DNA from 4 places in the Streptomyces bottropensis ATCC 25435 genome. Region 3 is predicted to be linked to each of the others. Evidence: riboswitches for the same ligand, from Rfam matches in the RefSeq annotation. Region 3 holds a riboswitch; each other region holds the start of a gene.
The links. Region 3 has a riboswitch for cyclic di-AMP ahead of STRBO_RS0135610 (LysM peptidoglycan-binding domain-containing protein). Riboswitches for the same ligand answer to the same signal wherever they lie in the genome.

Region 1: linked by a shared signal. The riboswitch ahead of STRBO_RS0109915 (M23 family metallopeptidase) and the one ahead of STRBO_RS0135610 (LysM peptidoglycan-binding domain-containing protein) in region 3 are both predicted to bind cyclic di-AMP.
Region 2: linked by a shared signal. The riboswitch ahead of STRBO_RS0128015 (M23 family metallopeptidase) and the one ahead of STRBO_RS0135610 (LysM peptidoglycan-binding domain-containing protein) in region 3 are both predicted to bind cyclic di-AMP.
Region 4: linked by a shared signal. The riboswitch ahead of STRBO_RS0117435 (C40 family peptidase) and the one ahead of STRBO_RS0135610 (LysM peptidoglycan-binding domain-containing protein) in region 3 are both predicted to bind cyclic di-AMP.

What each region holds. Positions count from the first base shown of each region.
Region 1 covers NZ_KB911581.1:2,243,717-2,248,986, forward strand. The annotation lists gene STRBO_RS0109900 (DNA gyrase/topoisomerase IV subunit A) at 1-60, opposite strand, end outside; gene STRBO_RS0109905 (M16 family metallopeptidase) at 430-1,806, shown strand; gene STRBO_RS0109910 (M16 family metallopeptidase) at 1,803-3,191, shown strand; cyclic di-AMP (ydaO/yuaA leader) riboswitch at 3,407-3,577, shown strand; gene STRBO_RS0109915 (M23 family metallopeptidase) at 3,591-4,379, shown strand; gene STRBO_RS0109920 (GntR family transcriptional regulator) at 4,584-5,270, shown strand, end outside.
Region 2 covers NZ_KB911581.1:6,270,626-6,275,895, reverse strand. The annotation lists gene STRBO_RS0128020 (alpha-galactosidase) at 50-2,125, shown strand; cyclic di-AMP (ydaO/yuaA leader) riboswitch at 2,428-2,587, shown strand; gene STRBO_RS0128015 (M23 family metallopeptidase) at 2,592-3,593, shown strand; gene STRBO_RS0128010 (DUF6250 domain-containing protein) at 3,806-4,522, shown strand; gene STRBO_RS0128005 (SGNH/GDSL hydrolase family protein) at 4,700-5,270, shown strand, end outside.
Region 3 covers NZ_KB911581.1:8,052,654-8,057,923, reverse strand. The annotation lists gene STRBO_RS0135620 (cytochrome P450 family protein) at 1-570, shown strand, start outside; gene STRBO_RS0135615 (LysM peptidoglycan-binding domain-containing protein) at 798-1,874, shown strand; cyclic di-AMP (ydaO/yuaA leader) riboswitch at 2,057-2,256, shown strand; gene STRBO_RS0135610 (LysM peptidoglycan-binding domain-containing protein) at 2,261-2,962, shown strand; gene eno (phosphopyruvate hydratase) at 3,386-4,666, shown strand; gene STRBO_RS0135595 (FtsB family cell division protein) at 4,794-5,270, shown strand, end outside.
Region 4 covers NZ_KB911581.1:3,932,314-3,937,583, forward strand. The annotation lists gene STRBO_RS0117410 (8-amino-7-oxononanoate synthase) at 1-171, shown strand, start outside; gene STRBO_RS0117415 (DUF397 domain-containing protein) at 229-453, opposite strand; gene STRBO_RS0117420 (helix-turn-helix domain-containing protein) at 463-1,323, opposite strand; gene STRBO_RS0117425 (ATP-binding protein) at 1,592-2,050, shown strand; gene STRBO_RS0117430 (DUF6328 family protein) at 2,022-2,588, opposite strand; gene STRBO_RS0117435 (C40 family peptidase) at 2,666-3,139, opposite strand; cyclic di-AMP (ydaO/yuaA leader) riboswitch at 3,143-3,313, opposite strand; gene STRBO_RS0117440 (hypothetical protein) at 3,732-4,049, opposite strand; gene STRBO_RS0117445 (ATP-dependent Clp protease proteolytic subunit) at 4,057-4,743, opposite strand.

The DNA of each region.
Region 1 (5,270 bases), 5.8 Mb from region 3:
GAGGATCCGCTCCTCGAACGCGTCGTCGGGCGGCGGGGTCTTCGTGCTGCGGCGGGCCATCGCTGCCGGCTCCTCTTTTTCTGGTCGCTCACCTACGGGGCGCTCACGTCTCCGGCTCACTCGCGGCGCGAGGTGAACGGGAACTGACGCGCACCATTGTGGACTGCCGCACTGACAACCCCGACACGACCCGGCACCGACCGCCGGGCACGGCCTGCCGGGCCGCCACGTCAACAGCGTGCGCCGACCTTAACCAGTGACCGCCGGCCGCAACCCCGGTCTCGCTCTCGGCGTACGACGCCCGGGAACTTCTCCAGGGGTCCGCGCGCTTGCATACAGTGGCGGGACCGGCAGGAAACAGCGGTTTCCGCGACGATTCCACGACGGATCCCGCGCACACAGCACAGCGATCGAAGGGACGTACCGCCCATGGGTCACACGGCCACAGCCGAGGCCGGCTCCGAAGGCCTGACAGTGAGGGAGCACCGCCTGGACAACGGCCTGCGCGTGGTGCTCTCCGAGGACCACCTGACCCCGGTCGCCGCGGTGTGCCTCTGGTACGACGTCGGTTCGCGTCACGAGGTCGCGGGCCGTACGGGCCTCGCCCACCTCTTCGAGCACCTGATGTTCCAGGGCTCGGGCCAGGTCAAGGACAACGGCCACTTCGAGCTGGTCCAGGGCGCGGGCGGTTCGCTGAACGGCACCACCAGCTGGGAGCGCACCAACTACTTCGAGACCATGCCCACCCATCAGCTGGAGCTGGCGCTGTGGCTGGAGGCCGACCGCATGGGCAGCCTGCTGCTCGCGCTCGACCAGAAGAACCTGGACAACCAGCGGGCCGTCGTCAAGAACGAGCGCCGCCAGCGGTACGACAACGTGCCCTACGGCACCGCCTTCGAGAAGATCTTCCGCCTGGCCTACCCCGAGGGCCACCCCTACCGGCACACGCCCATCGGCTCGATGGACGACCTGGAGGCGGCGAGCCTGGAGGACGCCCAGCAGTTCTTCCGGACGTACTACGCGCCCAACAACGCCGTCCTGTCTATCGTCGGCGACATCGACCCGGAGCAGACCCTCGCGTGGGTGGAGAAGTACTTCGGCTCCATCCCCACCTACGACGGCAAGCCCGCGCCCCGCGACGGCTCGCTGCCGGACGTCATGGGCGAGCAGCTGCGCGAGGTCGTCGAGGAGAACGTGCCCGCGCGCGCGTTGATGGCCGCCTACCGGCTGCCGGAGGACGGCACGCGTGCGTGCGACGCGGCCGACCTGGCGCTGACGATCCTCGGCGGCGGCGAGTCGTCCCGCCTCTACAACCGGCTCGTACGACGTGACCGTACGGCCGTGACGGCCGGTTTCGGCCTGCTGCGGCTGGCCGGCGCGCCCTCCATGGCGTGGATGGACGTCAAGACCTCCGGTGACGTCGAGGTGCCGGTCATCGAGGCCGCCGTCGACGAGGAGCTCGCCCGGTTCGCCGCGCAGGGCCCGACGGCCGAGGAGATGGAGCGCGCCCAGGCACAGTTGGAGCGCGAGTGGCTGGACCGGCTCGGCACGGTCGCCGGCCGCGCCGACGAACTGTGCCGGTACGCGGTCCTGTTCGGCGACCCGAAGCTCGCCCTCACCGCCGTCGACCGCGTCCTGGAGGTGACGGCCGACGAGGTCCAGGAGATCGCCAAGGCCCGCCTGAGGCCCGACAACCGCGCGGTGCTCGTGTACGAGCCCGTCGCCGGCGCAGAGGGCGCCGAAGAGGAGGCCGCCGACGCGGAGGCCGTCGAGAGCACCGACGAGAACGAGGAGTCGGCGAAGTGACCGAGCTCGCGAGCATGGAATTCCACCCGCAGCCCCAGGCCGGCGACGCCCGCCCCTGGGCGTTCCCGGCGCCCGAGCGCGGCACCCTGGCCAACGGCCTGACCGTGCTGCACTGCCACCGCCCCGGCCAGCAGGTCGTCGCCGTCGAGGTCGTCCTCGACGCGCCCCTGGACGCCGAACCGGCCGGCCTCGACGGTGTCGCCACCATCATGACCAGGGCGTTCTCCGAGGGCACCGACAAGCACACGGCCGAGGAGTTCGCCGCCGAGCTGGAGCGCTGCGGCGCCACCCTCGACTCGCACGCCGACCACCCCGGCGTCCGCCTGTCCCTCGAAGTGCCCGTGTCGCGGCTGGAGAAGGCCCTGGGGCTGCTCGCAGACGCCCTGCGGGCCCCCGCGTTCGACGACGGCGAGATCGAGCGTCTGGTGGCCAACAGGCTCGACGAGATTCCGCACGAGACCGCCAGCCCGGGCCGCCGGGCCGCCAAGGAGCTCTCCCGGCAGCTGTTCCCGGCCACCTCGCGCATGTCGCGGCCCCGGCAGGGCACCGAGGAGACCGTGGAGGGCATCGACTCCGCGGCTGTACGCGCCTTCTACGAGCGGCACGTGCGCCCCGCGACCGCCACCGCCGTGGTCGTCGGCGACCTCACCGGGGTCGACCTCGACACGCTGCTGGGCGACACCCTGGGCGCCTGGACCGGCTCCCCGGCCAAGCCGAGCGTCGCCCCCGCGGTGAGCGCCGACGACACCGGGCGCGTGATCATCGTGGACCGTCCCGGTTCCGTGCAGACCCAGTTGCTCATCGGACGGGTGGGCGCCGACCGGCACGACCGGGTGTGGCCGGCCCAGGTGCTCGGCACCTACTGCCTCGGCGGCACCCTCACCTCCCGCCTGGACCGCGTCCTGCGGGAGGAGAAGGGCTACACCTACGGGGTGCGCGCGTTCAGTCAGGTGCTGCGTTCCGGGCCGGAGGGATCGGGCACGGCGATGCTGGCCATCAGCGGGTCCGTCGACACGCCCAACACCGGTCCGGCGCTCGACGACCTGTGGACCGTGCTGCGGACCCTCGCCGCCGAGGGGCTGACCGACGCCGAGCGCGACGTCGCCGTGCAGAACCTCGTCGGGGTCGCCCCCCTGAAGTTCGAGACGGCGGCGGCCGTGGCGGGCACGCTGGCCGACCAGGTCGAGCAGTTCCTGCCGGACGACTACCAGTCGACGCTGTACCGCCAACTCGCCGCCACCGGCACGGTGGAGGCTACCGCGGCCGTCGTGAACGCCTTCCCGGTGGACCGTCTGGTGACCGTCCTCGTCGGGGACGCCGCGCAGATCGAGGAGCCGGTCAGGGCCCTCGGGATCGGCGAAGTCACCGTCGTACCGGCCGAGTAGGGAGCCGAGGGGAAACCGGGCGGAAGGACACGCACGTGTGAGGCCCTGGTGACTGAAGAGTCACCAGGGCCCAGGTTTGTCCGTATTGATGGCGGAGGTTGTGTGTCTGACCTGTGGCGTAGCTAACAAATCCTGTGATCCGTTTGTTATTTCGAAGACGCCGCACTTAGCGTCGGTCCGGCTGTTCGTCAGATGTTCGCCGCAGCCGCGGCACCGGACAGTCATCGCCGAGTCCCCATGGCGCGAGCCCGGGGAGCCGGGGACCCACCTAGTCCCCCGGGGTGAATCGGGTGCCCTTCGCGAGCGACGCGAAACGGGGGGCAGCCGTAGGAGACCTTCCTGCTCCGAACCCGTCAGCTAACCCGGTAGGCGAGAAGGAAGGAAAGGACCAGCCACTTCATGGCGTTCACCCGCGCCCCTGGGAAGCACCGCCGTCCCGGCCGTGTACAGCGCACGACCACGAGGAACGTGGGCGTAGCCGCTCTCACCACCACCGGTGTCATCGGTACCCTCGCCGGCCCCGCGCTCGCCGCGGAGGAGCCCGCCGTCGAGCAGACCGGCCTGAACCAGATCATCGTCCTCGGCGACACGGTCGCCGACCAGGTGGACGCCCAGGCCGTTGCCCAGCAGCAGGCCGCCGAGGTGGCTGAGGTCAAGAAGAAGGCGCAGGAGGAGGCCCGCAAGGCCGCCGCCGAGAAGGCCGAGCAGGAACGTGCCGCCGCCAAGGAGCGCGAGGAGATCAAGGCCCGCGCCGCCCGCGCGGCCGAGCGCGAGCGCCTCAACACCTACGTCTCGCCCATCAGCGGCTCGTACATCTCCACCGGCTACAAGGCCGGCGGCGCCGTCTGGTCCTCCGGCAGCCACACCGGCGTCGACTTCCACGCCGCCACCGGCACGGCCGTCATGGCGGTCGGCTCCGGCACCGTCGTGGAGGCGGGCTGGGGCGGGGCGTACGGCAACAACATCGTCATCAGGATGACCGACGGCACGTACACCCAGTACGGCCACCTGTCGTCCATCGGCGTCTCCGTCGGCCAGACGGTCACCCCCGGCCAGCAGATCGGCCTCTCCGGGGCGACCGGCAACGTCACGGGCGCGCATCTGCACTTCGAGGCCCGGACGACGGCCGAGTACGGCTCGGACATCGACCCCGCCGCGTACCTGCGTTCGCACGGCGTGAACGTCTGAGACACCGCTCCACGCTTCTGGCGAAGGCCCCGGCTCACCGAGCCGGGGCTTTCCGCGTTGTGCGAACGCCCGGTGACGCGCCTCCTGTCCAAAAAATATCCCTGGATTCCGGCCCGCCGTCGGAAATTCCGGCTCGCTGCAATAGAGTCGCTGGAAGACACGTCAATCATCGACGTTTCACGGGGATTAAGGCGGAGGTCGGTCATGCGTATTCCGGCGCATTCGGTATGCACGGCGATCCGAGATGACATCGTCGCGGGTGTCTACGAGCGCGGCAGCCGTCTCACCGAGGAACTGCTCGCCCGCCGGTACGGCGTCAGCCGGGTCCCCGTGCGTGAGGCGCTGCGCACGCTGGAGGCCGAGGGCTTCGTGGTGACCCGTCGGCACGCGGGCGCGTGCGTCGCCGAGCCGACCGAGCAGGAGGCCGCCGACCTGCTGGAGATGCGCATGCTGCTGGAGCCGCTGGGAGCCGCCCGCGCCGCCCAGCGCCGCACGGAGGCCCATCTCAAGGTGCTGCGCGGCCTGGTCAGACTGGGCCAGGAACGGGCCAGACGGGGCACCAGCGAGGATCTGCGCTCCCTGGGGGGCTGGTTCCACGAGACGCTCGCACAGGCGTCCGGCAGCCCCGCCCTGACCTCGACACTCGCCCAGCTGCGGCACAAGATCGCCTGGATGTACGCGGTCGAGGCACCCGCCGACCCCGTGGAGTCCTGGGCGGAACACGGCGGCATCGTGGACGCCGTCGCGCGCGGCGACGGCGACCGGGCCCGGACGCTCACGTCCCTGCACGCCGAGCGCGCCACCGACGCGCACCGCTTCCGGTTTCCGGGCGGGGCCGGCGCGGCGGAGCGGGCGGAGCGTGTGAGGACTTCGCAACACCCCGTAAACATG
Region 2 (5,270 bases), 1.8 Mb from region 3:
GCGATGATGTTGCCGCCTGATCGCACCTGTTCGAATCTGTGGGGGCTTGATGTTGGAAATCGGCACAGACGGCCGGACCTGGATTCTTTCCGGGCCCAGGAGCAGCTATGCCCTGCGGCTCACGGATAACGACGAGCTGCTGCACCTGCACTGGGGTCCCCGGATCGCCCTCGCCGACGCCGAGGCGCTGGCCGCGCGACAGCAGTTGCCGTACTGGCCGTTCGAGGCCCCGGTCGACGGACACGAGGAGTACCCCCTCGAGGGCGGTCCTCGCTTCACCCGACCCGCCCTGTCCGTGCGCACGGACGAGCGGCGCGGCACCGAGTGGACCTTCCGGGAGTACGAGGCGGACGGTGACGAGCTGCGGTTGCGATTCGCCGACGGCGCGCTCGGGATCACGCTGCACTACCGACTGCGCGACGACGTCATCGAGCGCTGGGTGACCCTGGTCAACGACGGGCCGGCGGTGGAGCTGCTGCGGGCCGACTCGGCGACGTGGACGCTGCCACCGCGCGCGGACGAGACCTGGCGGCTGTCCCAGCTGCACGGACGATGGGCGGCCGAGTCCCGGCTCGTGCGCGGCGACCTCACCTACGGCGAGAAGGTCATCGGCAGCCGCCGCGGCCACACCGGGCACCAGCACCTGCCCTGGGTCGCCCTGGACACGGATGCCACCGAGGAGCACGGCGAGGTCTACGGCTGCGCCCTGGGCTGGTCGGGGTCCTGGCGGATCGCGGTCGCACAACTGCCGGACGCCCGCGTACAGATCACCGGCGGCGCCGGGTACGACGAGTCCGGTCTGCTGCGGCTGGAGACGGGGGAGGCGTTCACCACGCCCGTCTTCGCCGGCCTGTGGAGCGACGGCGGCCACGGCGGGGCGAGCCGCGCCTGGCACGCGTACCAGCGGACGTACGTCATCCCGGACGCGGACCAGGACCGGCCGGTGCTCTTCAACTCCTGGGAGGCCACCGAGTTCGACATCTCCGAGGAGCAGCAGGGGACGCTCGCGCGACGCGCGGCGGCCATCGGGGTCGAACTGTTCGTCGTGGACGACGGCTGGTTCGGGGCGCGTACGAGCGACCGGGCCGGCCTCGGCGACTGGACGCCCAACCCGGACCGCTTCCCGAAGGGGCTCAAGCCCCTCGCCGAATACGTGCACGCCCTCGGTATGCAGTTCGGTATCTGGGTCGAGCCCGAGATGGTCAACCCGGACAGCGAGCTGTACCGGGCGCATCCCGAATGGGCACAGTTCCAGCCGGGACGAAAGCGGACGGAATTGCGCAATCAGCTCGTCCTCAATCTCGCCCGCGAGGACGTCCAGGAGTACCTCTGGGAGAAGCTGGACACGTTGCTGTCCAGTGCGCCGATCGACTATGTGAAGTGGGACTTCAACCGCTGCTTCACGGATGCCGGCTGGCCCGGCGAGCCGTATCCGCAGAAGCTGTGGGTCGAGCACGTGCGCGCCTTCTACGCCCTGCTGGACCGGCTGCGGGCCGCGCATCCGGGGGTGGCGTTCGAGTCGTGCTCCGGCGGCGGCGGTCGTATCGACCTCGGGGTGATGGCCCGGACGGACCAGGTGTGGACGTCGGACAACACCGACCCGCTCGACCGGCTCGCCATCCAGCACGGCTTCAGTCAGATCCACCCGGCCCGGACCATGGCCGCATGGGTCACCGACAGCCCGAACAACCAGCTCAACGGCCGGGTCAGCACCCTGCGGTTCCGTTTCGTCAGCGCCATGGCGGGTGTGCTCGGCGTCGGCGGCGACCTCACCGAGTGGACGGAGGAGGAGCTGGCAGAGGCGGGGAGCTGGGTCGAGCTGTACAAGCGCATCCGGCCGGTCGTGCAGCGCGGTGATCTCTACCGGCTGCGCCCGCCGACAGGTGGACTGAGCGCCGTGCAGTACGTCCTCGACGACGAGGTCGTGGTCCTGGCCTGGCTCCAGGCCCAGCACTACGGCGAGCCGCCCGCTCCGCTCCGGCTGCGCGGGCTGGACCCGACAGAAGTGTATGAGTGCCGCGAAACGGGCGAAGTGCACCGAGGGGGCGTTCTGTTGCACCACGGGTTGCCGACGGGGCTGCGCGGTGACTTCGATGCGACGGTTATCCACCTGCGTCGCACTTGAGCGATCTGTCCGAAATGCAGCTGTAATTCCAACAAGCCCTGGAATAAAGCCTACTGGCACGTAGGGGCGTGAGCAGCGTCATACTCGTGACGTTCCGCTGTCGCCATGTGCACGTAATTCGCGCATGTTTCCAGGGCGGTTGGGAAATGCTCAGGACCGGTCTTCGACGGAGCGTGATGGTGGATTGATGTAAGGATCAGGTAGGAAGGTGCACAGGAAGTCCCAATGGTTGTCTCTGTGGGCACAAGTCGCTTACGTTCGGCGTCAATCCGGACGGACGCCCAATCCTGCCGCCGACCGGAGCCGCACACCGACCCGATCCACGGCAGGAGCGGGGGACCCACAGGAATCACCGCCTGTTCCGGTCTCCGGAACGGCTAGGGGTAAAGCCGTGCAGCGAGCACGGCCGGACATCTCCAGTCCGCACCCGACAGCTCACCTCGTAGGCGCCGGAGAGGAATTCGCCATGCCCGCGAAGGGTAAGCACCGCCGTCCCAAGTCCCAGCGTTTCACCCGTTCGATCGCCGCCGCCGGGACCGGCGGTGCGGCGCTCGCCCTGCCGCTGGTCGGAGCCGCCGGCGCCCAGGCCGCAACCCCGACGGCCGCCGTGTCCGGAGCCTCCGAGAAGACGGCCACGATCGCCACCGAGCAGGCCGCGGCCGAGGCGGGCGCGCGGATCGAGCAGGTGGAGAAGGCCGCGCAGGCCGAGCGGACCGCCACCAAGAAGACCGCCAAGACCTACTCGGTGAAGGTCGGCGACTACCTCGCGAAGATCGCGGACGAGCACGACGTCGACGGGGGCTGGAAGCGCCTCTACTCGGACAACCGCGGTGCCATCGGCTCCGACCCGTCGCTGATCCACCCCGGTCTGAAGCTGTCGATAGGCGGGCAGGCCGCGTCGGGCGGTACGTCGCAGTCGTCGAAGCCGCAGCTGTCGCAGTCCTCGAAGCCTGCCGAGTCCTCGCCGTCGCCGAAGCCCTCCGCGCCCGCCAAGCAGGAGGCCAAGGACACCCAGGCGTCGACCTCCACGTCGAACGGCCAGTCCTCGTCGGCCAACAGCTCCGGCTTCAGCCTGCCCATCCAGGGCGCCACCGTCGGCACCCCGTACAAGAGGGCCGGCAGCATGTGGTCCAGCGGCTACCACACGGGCGTCGACTTCGTGGCCCCGACCGGGACCGCCCTCAAGGCCGTGGGCGCGGGCACCGTCGTCTCCGCCGGCTGGGGCGGTGCGTACGGCAACCAGGTCGTCATCCGGCTGGCCGACGGCTACTACGCCCAGTACGCCCACCTCTCCTCGATCTCCGTCTCCGCGGGGCAGGCCGTGAGCGGCGGTCAGCAGATCGGCCTCTCGGGCGCGACCGGCAACGTCACCGGGCCGCACCTGCACTTCGAGATCCGCACCACGCCCTCCTACGGCTCGGACCTCGACCCGCTGGCCTACCTTCGCTCGAAGGGCGTCAGCGTCTGAGGCTCCACTCCTCCATCACGCCGAAGGCCGGCCCCGCTTCCTGGGGGCCGGCCTTCGGTGTTGCGGTCCTGTGGCATGGCCGACCGAAGCCTCGACAGGGGGCGAACGGGAGTACACAGTGATCTCCGTAAGCGCTTTCTATGCGGGGGATCCGGGTTTTGCGTCGCGCCGCGGCGTCGTTCCGCTTTCCTTCCACCGGGGACAGGAGTGTCATGACCACCCGTAGAGCTTTCGGAGCCCTCGCCGCCGGCGCCGCCCTCGCGGCGCTCGCTCCGGCGGGGACGGCGGCCGCGCACCCGCGTCCGCGGCGGGGCCGGCTGATCGCCGCCGACGACTTCCGGCACGGGCTCGGGCAGTGGGCCGTGGAGTTGGAGAGGGGCGGGGTGGTCGCCGCCTCGCGGGGTGTGCTGGAGGTCGACGTGCCGGCCGGGGCCACGGTCTGGTTCAAGCGAAGACTGGAAGGGCCGTACGTCGTCGAGTACACGGCCACGCCCATCTCGGCGGGCGGGGCCAACGACCGGGTCTCCGACCTCAACAACTTCTGGAACGCCGTCGATGTGCGCTCACCCGGTGATCTCCTCGCCACCCCGCGTTCGGGCGCGCTCGCCGAGTACGACCACCTGAAGACGTACTACGTCGGGTACGGCGCCAACACGAACACGACGACACGCCTGCGCCGGTACGTCGGTGAGGCGGGCGTGCGGCCACTGATCCACGACTACACCGAGCCGCTGCTCGTCGCGAACGCGCCGCATCAGGTGCGGATCGTCTCCGACGGGTCGACGGTCCGGTGGTGGAACAACGGCCGGCTCGTGTTCGACTACGTCGATCCCGCGCCGTACACGAGTGGGCACTTCGCCTTCCGCACCACCTGGAGCCATTTCCGGATCGAGGACTTCCGGGTGTGGAGGTTGCGCGGTCGCCGTTGAGGGGGAGAGGGGCCGGGATGGTGGGGCGCGGCCATCCCGACCTGGTGTATTCCGGGTTGGTCAACACGTGACCCGTGGTCTATCTCACCGTCCGTCAAGCCCTTATTACGGTCGCGTAGGTCACATGCCACGGTGAATCATGGGCCGGTGACAGACGATTCGAATGACAGCAGAACGATGATCGGGTCGTACGTGGCGCTGGGGGACAGCTTCACCGAGGGCGTCGGCGATCCGGGGCCCGACGGGCGGTTCGTCGGCTGGGCCGACCGGTTCGCGGTGCTCCTCGCGGACCGGGTGCCCGAGGGCGACTTCGACTACACCAACCTGGCCGTGCGGGGAAAGCTCCTCGACCAGATCGTGGCGGACCAGATTCCGAGGGCTCTCGAGCTCGCGCCGGATCTCGTCTCCTTCTGCGCGGGCGGCAACGACATCATCCGGCCGGGCACCGATCCCGACGAGGTCGCCGAGCGGTTCGAGCGCGCGGTGTCCAGGCTCACCTCTGCCGTCGGCACCGTCATGGTGACCACCGGCTTCGACACCCGTGACGTACCGGTGCTCCGGCATCTGCGCGGCAAGATCGCCACGTACAACCTGCATGTGCGGGCCATCGCCGACCGGTACGGATGTCCCGTGCTGGACCTGTGGTCCCTGAAGACGGTGCAGGACCGGCGGGCCTGGGACCTCGACCGGCTGCACCTGTCGCCGGAGGGGCACACGCGGGTCGCCCTGCGGGCCGGGCAGGTGCTGG
Region 3 (5,270 bases):
CTCAGCGAGAACGAGGCCGCGGCGATGGCGTTCATCCTGCTGTTCGCCGGGTTCGAGACCACCGTCAACCTCATCGGGAACGGCACGTACGCCCTGCTCACCCACCCCGAGCAGCGGGCCCGCCTGCAGACCTCCCTCGCCGCCGGGGAGAGCGGGCTGCTCGAAACCGGTGTCGAGGAACTCCTGCGCTACGACGGCCCCGTCGAACTCGCCACCTGGCGCTTCGCGACCGAGCCCCTCACGCTCGGCGGGCAGGACATCGCCGTCGGCGACCCCGTCCTCGTCGTCCTCGCGGCGGCCGACCGCGACCCGGCCCGCTTCGACGACCCCGACACCCTGGACCTCTCCCGCCGTGACAACCAGCACCTCGGCTACGGCCACGGCATCCACTACTGCCTCGGCGCGCCGCTCGCCCGGCTCGAAGGCCAGACCGCGCTGGCGACGCTCCTCACCCGGCTCCCCGATCTGCGACTCGCAGGGGATTCGGCCGATTTGAGGTGGCGGGGAGGTCTCATCATGCGTGGATTGCGCACGCTTCCGGTGGAATTCACGCCACGAAAACGGCCGTGAGTGCGGGGTGATCGCGCCGTGAGCGGCCCGTAGTTGTACCCCGACGGGCCGTAGCACTACCCCATTCCGAGTCAGAAGTTGACGCTCCCTCAACTCTGTGATCTTCACGTGATCTGCGCTGCATTAACTTGTGACAACTGATCGACTGCCGATACGTTCACACGTCAGTGCGAAGGGGGCGCCACGCCCGTCGCACAGACCACCGCTGTCGTGTGAAAGGCAACCGCATGCTCTCCGGGAACGGTCGTCACCGTCGCCCCCGTCAGGCTCCGGCTCTCCTCGTCGCGGCGGGAGTCACCGGGTCGGCCATCGCGATCCCGCTCCTCGGCGCCACCGGCGCGAGCGCGGCGAGCGGAACCACCTGGGACCAGGTGGCGGAGTGCGAGAGCGGTGGCTTCTGGAGCGCGGACACCGGGAACGGGCGCTACGGCGGCCTCCAGCTGACCCAGGAGAACTGGGAGAAGTACGGCGGCCTCGACTACGCGACGACCGCGGACCAGGCCAGCCGTTCGCAGCAGATAGCCGTCGCCGAGAAGGTCCTCGCGGACCAGGGCGTCGGCGTCTGGTCCACCTGCGGACTGCTGCACGACCTCGGCGGAGACTCGGGTCCCGCCGACGTGGACACGGGCGTCGCGGGCGACTCGTCCGACTCCGGCAGCGCATCCGGTTCATCCGGTTCGTCGGATTCCTCCGACTCGACCGGGTCCAAGGGTTCGGCCGAGTCGGCCGACGACACCGACTCCACGCGCTCCGGCGGGTCGAAGGATTCGACCGACTCGACCGATTCCTCCGACTCGACCGAGTCGTCGGACGCGTCGGCGAAGGCCCTCGACGGCTCCCCGAAGGCGACCACCGAACCGGACGCGGACTCCGGCTCCGCGGACTCCACCGATTCCGGCGACAGCGGCACCGGCGCCGACGCCAAGGAATCCGGCAGCACGAACACGGACGGTTCCAGCCGGGCGGACGGCTCCGCGGCCGGCGACGACGCCGACGGCGGCACCGGCCGGCACCGCGGCGCCAGCGCCGACGAGGGCGCGGACACCGGCTCGGGCGCGGACCAGGCCGACGGCACCGCCTCCGGCCGCCACGCCTCGCGTGACAGCGGCGCGTCGAGCGAGGGCGCGGAGGGCGCCTACACCGTCCGCGTGGGCGACAGTCTGACCGGCATCGTGAACTCGCTCGGCCTGAACGGCGGGTGGCGGACGCTGTACTCCGAGAACGAGCGCACGGTCGGAACCGACCCGGACCTCATCCTTCCCGGTCAGACCCTCGAAGTCGGTGCCGAAACGGGCGAAAAGTAGCGGCAGTTCGCGTCACGGTTCGACCCTGAATGCCCGTTTTGATCATTGTGGGAGATGAATCACAGACCCCCTGATCGTCTTTGAAATTCAGGCAATCACCTGTTTACGGTCGTGACCGCTCGCCACAGCGGGCTCTTGCGGTCGGCACGCCGAATCCTGCCAGCGGCCGTGAGGAACAGTCGTCGCGTCAAGCGCCGTAGGCAGGAGCGGGGGACCCAAGGTAAGTGCCGGGTCCGGCGGTTGCGGCCCTTCGGGGGCGCACGACCGGAACCGGCTGGGGGTGAAGCCGCGCGACGTGAGCCGAGAGGCGAGCGTGCGCGGCCGGGCAACTCAACCGGCCCGAACCCGACAGCTCACCTCGCAGGCGTCGGTGAGGGGATCTCTCCATGCTGTTTTCCAGCAAGGGCAAGCACCGTCGTCCGACTGCCATTCATCGGTCTGCTCGCGCCATCGCCGTCGTCGGTGTCACCGGCGCCGCCGCGGTCGCCGCCCCGCTGATGGCCGCCGGCAGCGCCTCCGCCGCCACCGCCTCCGAGTGGGACACCGTCGCCCAGTGCGAGTCCGGCGGGAACTGGTCCATCAACACCGGCAACGGCTACTACGGCGGTCTGCAGTTCTCCGCCTCCACCTGGGCCGGCTACGGCGGTACGCAGTACGCCTCCACCGCCGACCAGGCGAGCAAGGCCCAGCAGATCGCGATCGCCGAGAAGGTCCTCGCGGGCCAGGGCAAGGGTGCCTGGCCGGTCTGCGGCACCGGCCTGTCCGGCGCCTCCTACGACGGCGCCGCCGCCTCCAGCGGCAACACGAACTCCTCCGGCTCCTCCTCGCAGAGCACGCAGGAGAGCACCAAGAAGACCGAGGACACCCGCTCCTCCCGCTCCTCCGAGCGCGCCACCGTCAAGACCCCGACCGGCAAGAAGGTCAAGAAGGGCGACGGCGAGTACAAGGTCGTCAGCGGTGACACCCTCAGTGCCATCGCCGCGAAGGAGAACGTCAAGGGTGGCTGGGAGAAGCTCTTCGAGCTGAACAAGGACATCATCGACGACGCCGACTTCATCTACCCGGGCCAGCAGCTCCACCTGAGCTGACCCACGGCGACCACGACGGCCGCCACGCGCCTGCCGACCCCACGGCCGCCCCCACGGCCGGGCAGGCGGGGCAGGTTCAGCCGGGCCGGAAAGCAGGCCGCTCTCCGGCTGAACCACAGCCCGCTCACATCCGTGTCCTCCATAGTGAAGACCTCGTGAGGGCCGTCCCCCCGTCCCCACGGGCTCCCCGCCCCGGTGCGCATTCCCCCGTGCGTACCGGGGCGGGGCTTTTTCGTGCCCGCCTCCTCCTTCTGTTCACTTTCTCGACCACCCCCCTTTGTTCCGAACAGGAACAATGGGTACGGTCTGTCTGTCCACGGGACGGTCGGTCGGCTGCCGACGGCCCGGGGACGGTTAGGCTCTAGTCGCCAGGCCTCAAGCGGCCCCGCACAACCAGCGTCACATCCCATGAAGGAGATGCTCGTGCCGTCCATCGACGTCGTCGTAGCCCGGGAAATCCTCGACTCGCGAGGCAACCCCACCGTCGAGGTCGAGGTCGGCCTCGACGACGGCAGCACGGGTCGTGCCGCCGTTCCGTCCGGCGCCTCCACCGGCGCCTTCGAAGCCATCGAGCTGCGTGACGGCGACCCCAACCGCTACCTCGGCAAGGGCGTCGAGAAGGCCGTCCTCGCCGTGATCGAGCAGATCGGCCCGGAGCTCGTCGGCTACGACGCCACCGAGCAGCGCCTGATCGACCAGGCGATGTTCGACCTGGACGCCACCGACAACAAGGGCTCCCTCGGCGCCAACGCCATCCTCGGCGTCTCCCTCGCCGTCGCCCACGCCGCCTCCGAGGCCAGCGACCTGCCCCTCTTCCGCTACCTGGGCGGCCCGAACGCGCACCTGCTGCCCGTTCCGATGATGAACATCCTGAACGGCGGCTCGCACGCCGACTCCAACGTGGACATCCAGGAGTTCATGATCGCCCCCATCGGCGCGGAGTCCTTCTCCGAGGCCCTGCGCTGGGGCGCCGAGGTCTACCACACCCTCAAGAAGGTGCTGAAGACCAAGGGCCTGTCCACCGGCCTCGGCGACGAGGGCGGCTTCGCCCCGAACCTGGAGTCCAACCGCGCCGCCCTGGACCTCATCCTGGAGGCCATCAAGGAGGCCGGCTACACCCCCGGCGAGCAGATCGCCCTCGCCCTGGACGTCGCCGCCTCCGAGTTCTACAAGGACGGCGTCTACACCTTCGAGGGCAAGGAGCGCTCCGCCGCCGAGATGACGGAGTACTACGCCGACCTCGTCGCGTCGTACCCGCTCGTCTCCATCGAGGACCCGCTGTTCGAGGACGACTGGGCCGGCTGGAACACCATCACCGAGAAGCTGGGCGACAAGGTCCAGATCGTCGGCGACGATCTCTTCGTCACCAACCCCGAGCGCCTCGCCCGCGGCATCGAGGAGGGCTCGGCCAACGCCCTGCTCGTCAAGGTCAACCAGATCGGCTCGCTGACCGAGACCCTGGACGCCGTCGAGATGGCCCAGCGCAACGGCTTCAAGTGCATGATGTCCCACCGCTCCGGCGAGACCGAGGACGTCACCATCGCCGACCTCGCCGTCGCCGTGAACTGCGGACAGATCAAGACCGGCGCCCCGGCCCGCTCGGACCGCGTCGCCAAGTACAACCAGCTGCTGCGCATCGAGGAGATCCTCGACGACGCCGCGGTCTACGCCGGCCGCAGCGCCTTCCCGCGCTTCAAGGGCTGAGCCGCCGGCTGACCCGTTGAGGGTCAAGCCCGCGCCAGTCGTACGTACGTCCCCGTACCGGTCCCGTACCGTGTGCGGGGACGTACGCGCGTGCGCGTGGGAGAAGGCGGAAGAAGGGGCGCGGGACATGGCCGTGAAGGACCGGGACCGGGACCGTTTCTCCACCGCGACCCGGCTGAAGGTGCTCGGCGAGCAGACGGCCGCCCGGGTCTACCGCTCGCAGACCAAACGCCAGGCCCGTCGCTCCCGGCTGACCGGCCGGGCCGCGCTGCTCGCCCTCGTCCTCTGCTCGATGATCGTGGCGCTCGCCTATCCCATAAGGCAGTACGTCTCCCAGCGCGCCGAGATCGCCGACACGCAGCGGCAGCGCCAGGAGGCGCGCGAGCGGGTCGAGGAGCTGCGCGACCTCAAGGCGCGCTGGCAGGACGACGCGTACGCCGAGCAGCGCATCCGGGAGCGGCTGCACTACGTGATGCCGGGCGAGACCGGCTACACCATGATCGACCCGGACGCGGCGAAGCAGTCCCGTACGACACAGGGGGCGGCCGACCGCCCCTGGTACACCAATGTCTGGGACGGGGTCGACAAGGCCGACGCCGCCGAC
Region 4 (5,270 bases), 4.1 Mb from region 3:
CAGGCGCTGCGGTGGGCGGCGGACTGCCGGGCGGCGGGTCTCGCCGTGGGCTGTTTCCGCCCGCCGTCCGTGCCCGACGGCGTCTCGCGGCTGCGGCTGACCGCCCGTGCGGATCTCACGCAGGGGCAGATCGACCGAGCCGTGAGGATCATCGGCGATACGCGACCGTGAGTCGGCGTCCCGGCCGGGCCTCGCCGCAAGCGGAAGGACGAACGCTGTCGGTGGGGGTCACCGCAGCGTGGTGATGAATCCCTCCCAGGCGTCGGGGTCGAACAGCAGGGCGGGCCCCGCCGTGTTCTTCGAGTCGCGTACGGCCACCAGCCCGGCCCAGCGGCCGGATCCCGGACGGGCCGTCTCCACACAGTTGTTCATCCCGGTACTGCGGCTGCTGCGCAGCCATCGCACATCGGGCAGTTCGGTACTGGTGGGTACGTTCCGAGGCAGTGCGGACATGGTGCCTCCTTACGCGCCGGCGGCTAGCCCGGCGATGTAATCCAACGAGTCCTCGGGCGAAAGGGCGTGGATCTGAAGGGTGTTGAAGGCCTCGACATACGCCTTGAGGTCTTCTTTCCGTTCGAGATAGAGGCTACTCGTCAAGTGGTCGAGAACAACCACGTCCAGATCGGATGTGCTCCGAAATGAGAAAATTACGAAAGGACCGGTGACGCCGATATGTGCCCCGGCGGTGAACGGGAGCACCTGCAGTCGCACTTGGGGAAGCCGCGCCGCCTCGACCAGACGGGCCAGCTGCCGGGACATGATCTCGGGACCGCCCACCACACGCCGGAGAACGCCCTCGTCGAGCACCGCGCTCAGCTCCATCGGCGGGTTCCCGCGCAGCACCTCCTGGCGCGCGAGCCGCACTTCCACGAGCGCGTCGAGTTTGTCGTCATCCAGCCCCTCCACCGCGGCCCGCGTCACCGCCCGCGCGTACTCGGGGATCTGCAGCAGGCCCGGCACGACCGAGGTCTCCAGCGTCCGCATCCCCCCGGCCTGCGACTCCAGGCTGATGAAGTCCCGGTACGTCGGCGGTAGCACGCCCCGGTACGCGTGCCACCAGTTGTGCCGCCCGCCGCCGTCCTCGGAGCCCGCGAGCGCCAGGAGCAGTTCCCGTAACTCGGTGTCGTCGATCCCGTACGCGTCAAGGAGCTTGCGGACGTCCGCGGGCTTCACTCCACTGGCGCCCGTCTCGATCCGGCTCACCTTGGACTGGTGCCAGCCGACGCGATGGGCCGCCTCGATGCTCGTGAGCGAGGAACGGGTGCGCAGGAGACGCAACTCGGCACCGAGCTTGCGGCGGCGCACCGCCGGACCGTACTGCATGGGATTCTCCTTCCGCCCGGCGCTCTCGATCGCGGTGACGACACTGGATGTCGGGGTGACGACAGAGGATGGACGAAGACCCCACCCAAATACGTTCGGCCGTCGGATAGTTCACCGCTTCGAGCGACAGATATATGCACATCTTGGTGGATCGCCACGCGTGACGGCCCAGGTAGTGGCAGTCTGGCGCGAAGCACCAGTCCGGGACCGTAGTCGAACCATCCGCTCCCTGTCGGACACCGGTCCCGTGGGAAAGGGACGCCTCGCCATGGCAGATCACCTGGAAGCATCCGTCACTCTGCCGAGCGATCCCGCCTCGGTGTCCGCAGCCCGGAACTACGTCGTCACCGTGCTCGCCGAATGGGGCCTGCCGGGCGACACGGGCATCGCGGACACCGTGCGCCTGATCGTGTCCGAACTCGCCACCAACGCCGTCCAGCACACACTGGGCCAGTCGCCCACCTTCACCGTGGACATCGCGCTCGACCGGGACGAGCAGTTGCGCATCGGTGTCACCGACAGTCATCCACGCTTCCCCAAACGCCTGCCGGCCGCCGTCCAGCAGGACAACGGCCGGGGCATGGTCATCATCCGCTGGCTGACCGCGGAATGCGGCGGCAGGCTGAGCGTTAGACCCACGCGGGAGGGCGGCAAGACGGTGGCGATCGAACTTCCGTGGACGGTCCCCGTCCAGCCGGTCACCGCAGGTGGTCCGCCGGAGACCTGACGGGGCTGTCGTCCTCGACCGGTGGCGACGGCGGCGGCAGGGGCGGCGGCGTGGCGTCGCGGCCCGAGACGCGTCCCACCAGTTTCGGGAGCAGGCCCCACAGGAGCAGACACGCCAGGAGCGTGCCGCTCCCGGCGGCGATACCGGCAGTCCGGCCGAGCGTCACGTCCACGACGAGCAGGACGGAACCGGTGAAGGCCGGCATCAGCACGATCAGGCCCGCGGCGGCCAACCGGGACGAGACCTGGACGATGGCGGGCTTGGCGTTCTGCTGGAAGAGCGAGCGGTGCAGGGCGGCCGGGGCGGTGAAGAGCGTCGCCGCGAGGACAGCCAGCAACAGGGTGGTCACGTAGGTGACACGCTGGAAGGTGTCCAGGTCCGGAAAGCGTGGGGTGAAGGCCAGCGTCAGCAGGAACGCGAAGAGGATCTGCACCCCGGTCTGGGTGACCCGCAGCTCCTGGAGCAGCTCGGAGAAATTGCGGTCGGCGCGTTCGAGGGGCGTCTCGTTACGTGCCGGGCGGGTGGGTTCCTCGGCCATGGCCGGACGGGTAACCACATGTGCACGACTTACGCCAGCGGGGGTGGCGGACAGTTCCGCCACCCCCCAGCGGTGGGTCAGCGGACCCGGCCGTACCAGACGCTCTTCGTCCAGATCTTCTGCAGCCGGACGACGTCACCCGTCTTCGGCGAGTGCCAGATCTTTCCCTTCCCCGCGTAGATACCGACGTGGTAGACGTTCGAGCCGGAGTGGAAGAAGACGAGGTCTCCGAGCTTGCGGCTGCTCACGGAGATGTGCTTCGTCTTGTTGTACTGCTGCTGGGCAGTACGGGGCAGCTTCTTGCCCGCCTTCTTGAACGAGTAGAGCGTCAGCCCCGAGCAGTCGAACCTGCCCGGACCCACGGCGCCGTACTTGTAAGGGGAGCCCTTCTTGGAAGCCGCGACCTTGAGTGCCTTCGACGCCACCGTGGCGGCCTCGGCGCCGGATGCGACGCCCGGGACCACGATGCTGCCGCCGACGGCGGCGATGGTCAGAGCCGAGGCCGTACCGGCCCGGGTCAACAGCGACGGGACACGATTCAGCGCAGTCATGCGCAACCCTTCGTCAGCCGCCTGTGAAGGATGACCTGTCGGATTCGGGCTGGCGAAGTTGCCCGGCCGCTGACGCGGCTTCACCCCAAGGGCTGCTCGGCGCGGTCATGGCGTGACCGTTCCGGCGACCCGTCGTGCTTGGGTCCTCCACTCCTGCCGATGCACTTCTGTCGACCGGTAACCGGGCGGCGGCAGGACTCGGCGTCCACCCGGATCGCCCCGCCACTGCGGCGGGGGCTTGTCGTCAGGAAGGGATCTTGGCGTACTCAAGTGCGAAAATCCCAACGGAACCGTGGATTTGTGGTCTTACTCACCACTCGCCCGTTCGGGTGGACAGGGCGTTTTCCCTCGTTGTGTCCCAGTGGTCGAGGAGGTCCGCACCAGCGCCGGAATGCAGTACTCCGCCCATGTACCAGGCATCTTGCGCAACTTCACAGGTCCTCACGCCGTATGGGCCGATGGGTCGATCGCGGTAGGCCGACCGGAGGGCGTCGCGCCGGGACCGGACGCCCCGTCAGTAGTACGGCGGCCGATGCGCGATCGGTTCAGGCGGGTGACGCGATCGGCTCAGGCGGCGGGTGACGCGATCGGCTCAGGCGGGGGAGTCCTCCGCCTCCGGCGGCAGCGCCACCCGGCCGGCGCGCCGCTCGCCGTCCAGGATGCGCAGGGCCCGCGCGAGCGTCGGGGCGTGCACCTCGTTCTCCCCGCGGTTGTGCATCAGTTCGAGCGCGTCGCGCAGGGCGGTCGCCTTCGCGACGAGCGCCTGCGCCGCGCGCAGCCCGCGGTACGTGTCGCCCGGACGGGCCGGATTGATCCGGCCGAGCAGGTCCACCACGTCCAGGTAACGGTCGATCAGCTCCGCCTCGGCGCGGGTGAGCGCGGGCAACGGCGGGAGCTCGGGCGGGAGCATCCGCGCCTCACCTCGCGCCGGGGAGCGGGGGCGAGGGGGGCGTGGACGAGGGAGGTGGGGGTGAGGGGAGCGTGGGTGAGGTCTTGCGGCTCCGGATCACCCGGTCGGCCAGGCCGTACGCCACCGCCGCCTCGGCGTCGAGGAACTTGTCCCGCTCGATGTCGGCGCCGATCCGCTCCGGGCTCTGCCCCGTGTGCCGGACGAGCATCTCCTCCAGGCTCCGGCGGTTGCGCGTCAACTCCTCGGCCTGGAGCACCAGATCGCTCGCCTGTCCCTCGATCGGGTCGGCCAGGGCCGGCTGGTGGATCAGCACGCGCGCCCCCGGCAGCATCGAACGCTTGCCCGGTGTGCCCGCCGCCAGCAGCACCGCGGCGACCGACCCCGCCTGCCCCAGGCAGACCGTCGCCACATCACAGGTGACGAACCGGATCGTGTCGTAGAGCGCCGTCATCGCGCTGAAGGAGCCGCCGGGCGAATTGATGTACAGCGCGATGTCCCGGTCCGGCGCCTGGTGTTCCAGGTGCATGAACTGCGCCATCACGTCGTTCGCCGACGTGTCGTCGATCCGCGTCCCGAGGAACACGATCCGTTCCTCCAGCAGCTTCGAGTACGGATCCATCGTCCGGTGACCCGTGCTGGTGCGCTCGGTGAACTCGGGCAGCACATGACGGGCCGACGGTGGGTTCTCGGGCATGGGTGCGCCTCCTCTGATCGACTTCCGTAAAAAATGTACAGGACGTACGGACTGTGGAGGAGGGGGATCGGCTGAGAGCGAACAGATCCCCGCGGAGCCGGCTCCGCGGGGATCTCTGGTGAACTTTTCGGTGGGGACCTCGGTGGGGACCTCGGTGGGGACTGATCAGTTGAGCGGTGCGGGGGCCGGAGTCCCGTAGAAGGTGACCGGCGGCCAGCCGCGGGCGGCGGCGAAGGTGACCGTCAGTTCCGTCATCTCGGTGCCGGGCATACGGACCGTGCCGCTGAACCTGGTGCCCTCGGGGAAGTCGGCCGCCCCTGCCGCCCCGGTCTCGGTCTCACGCCCTCCGAGGTCTCCGTGCTCACCGCCGTCGCCGCCTCAGCGGTGCCGTTCGACGTGAGTACCGCCCCCGCTGCCGCCGATCCCGAGTACCCGAGCAGCGACCGCCTGGAGAAGCCGGTCATCGTTCCCCCTGCGTTCCATTGTCATGGACGCCTCCTGCGGGAGGCCGAGCCCGACCGTACAAA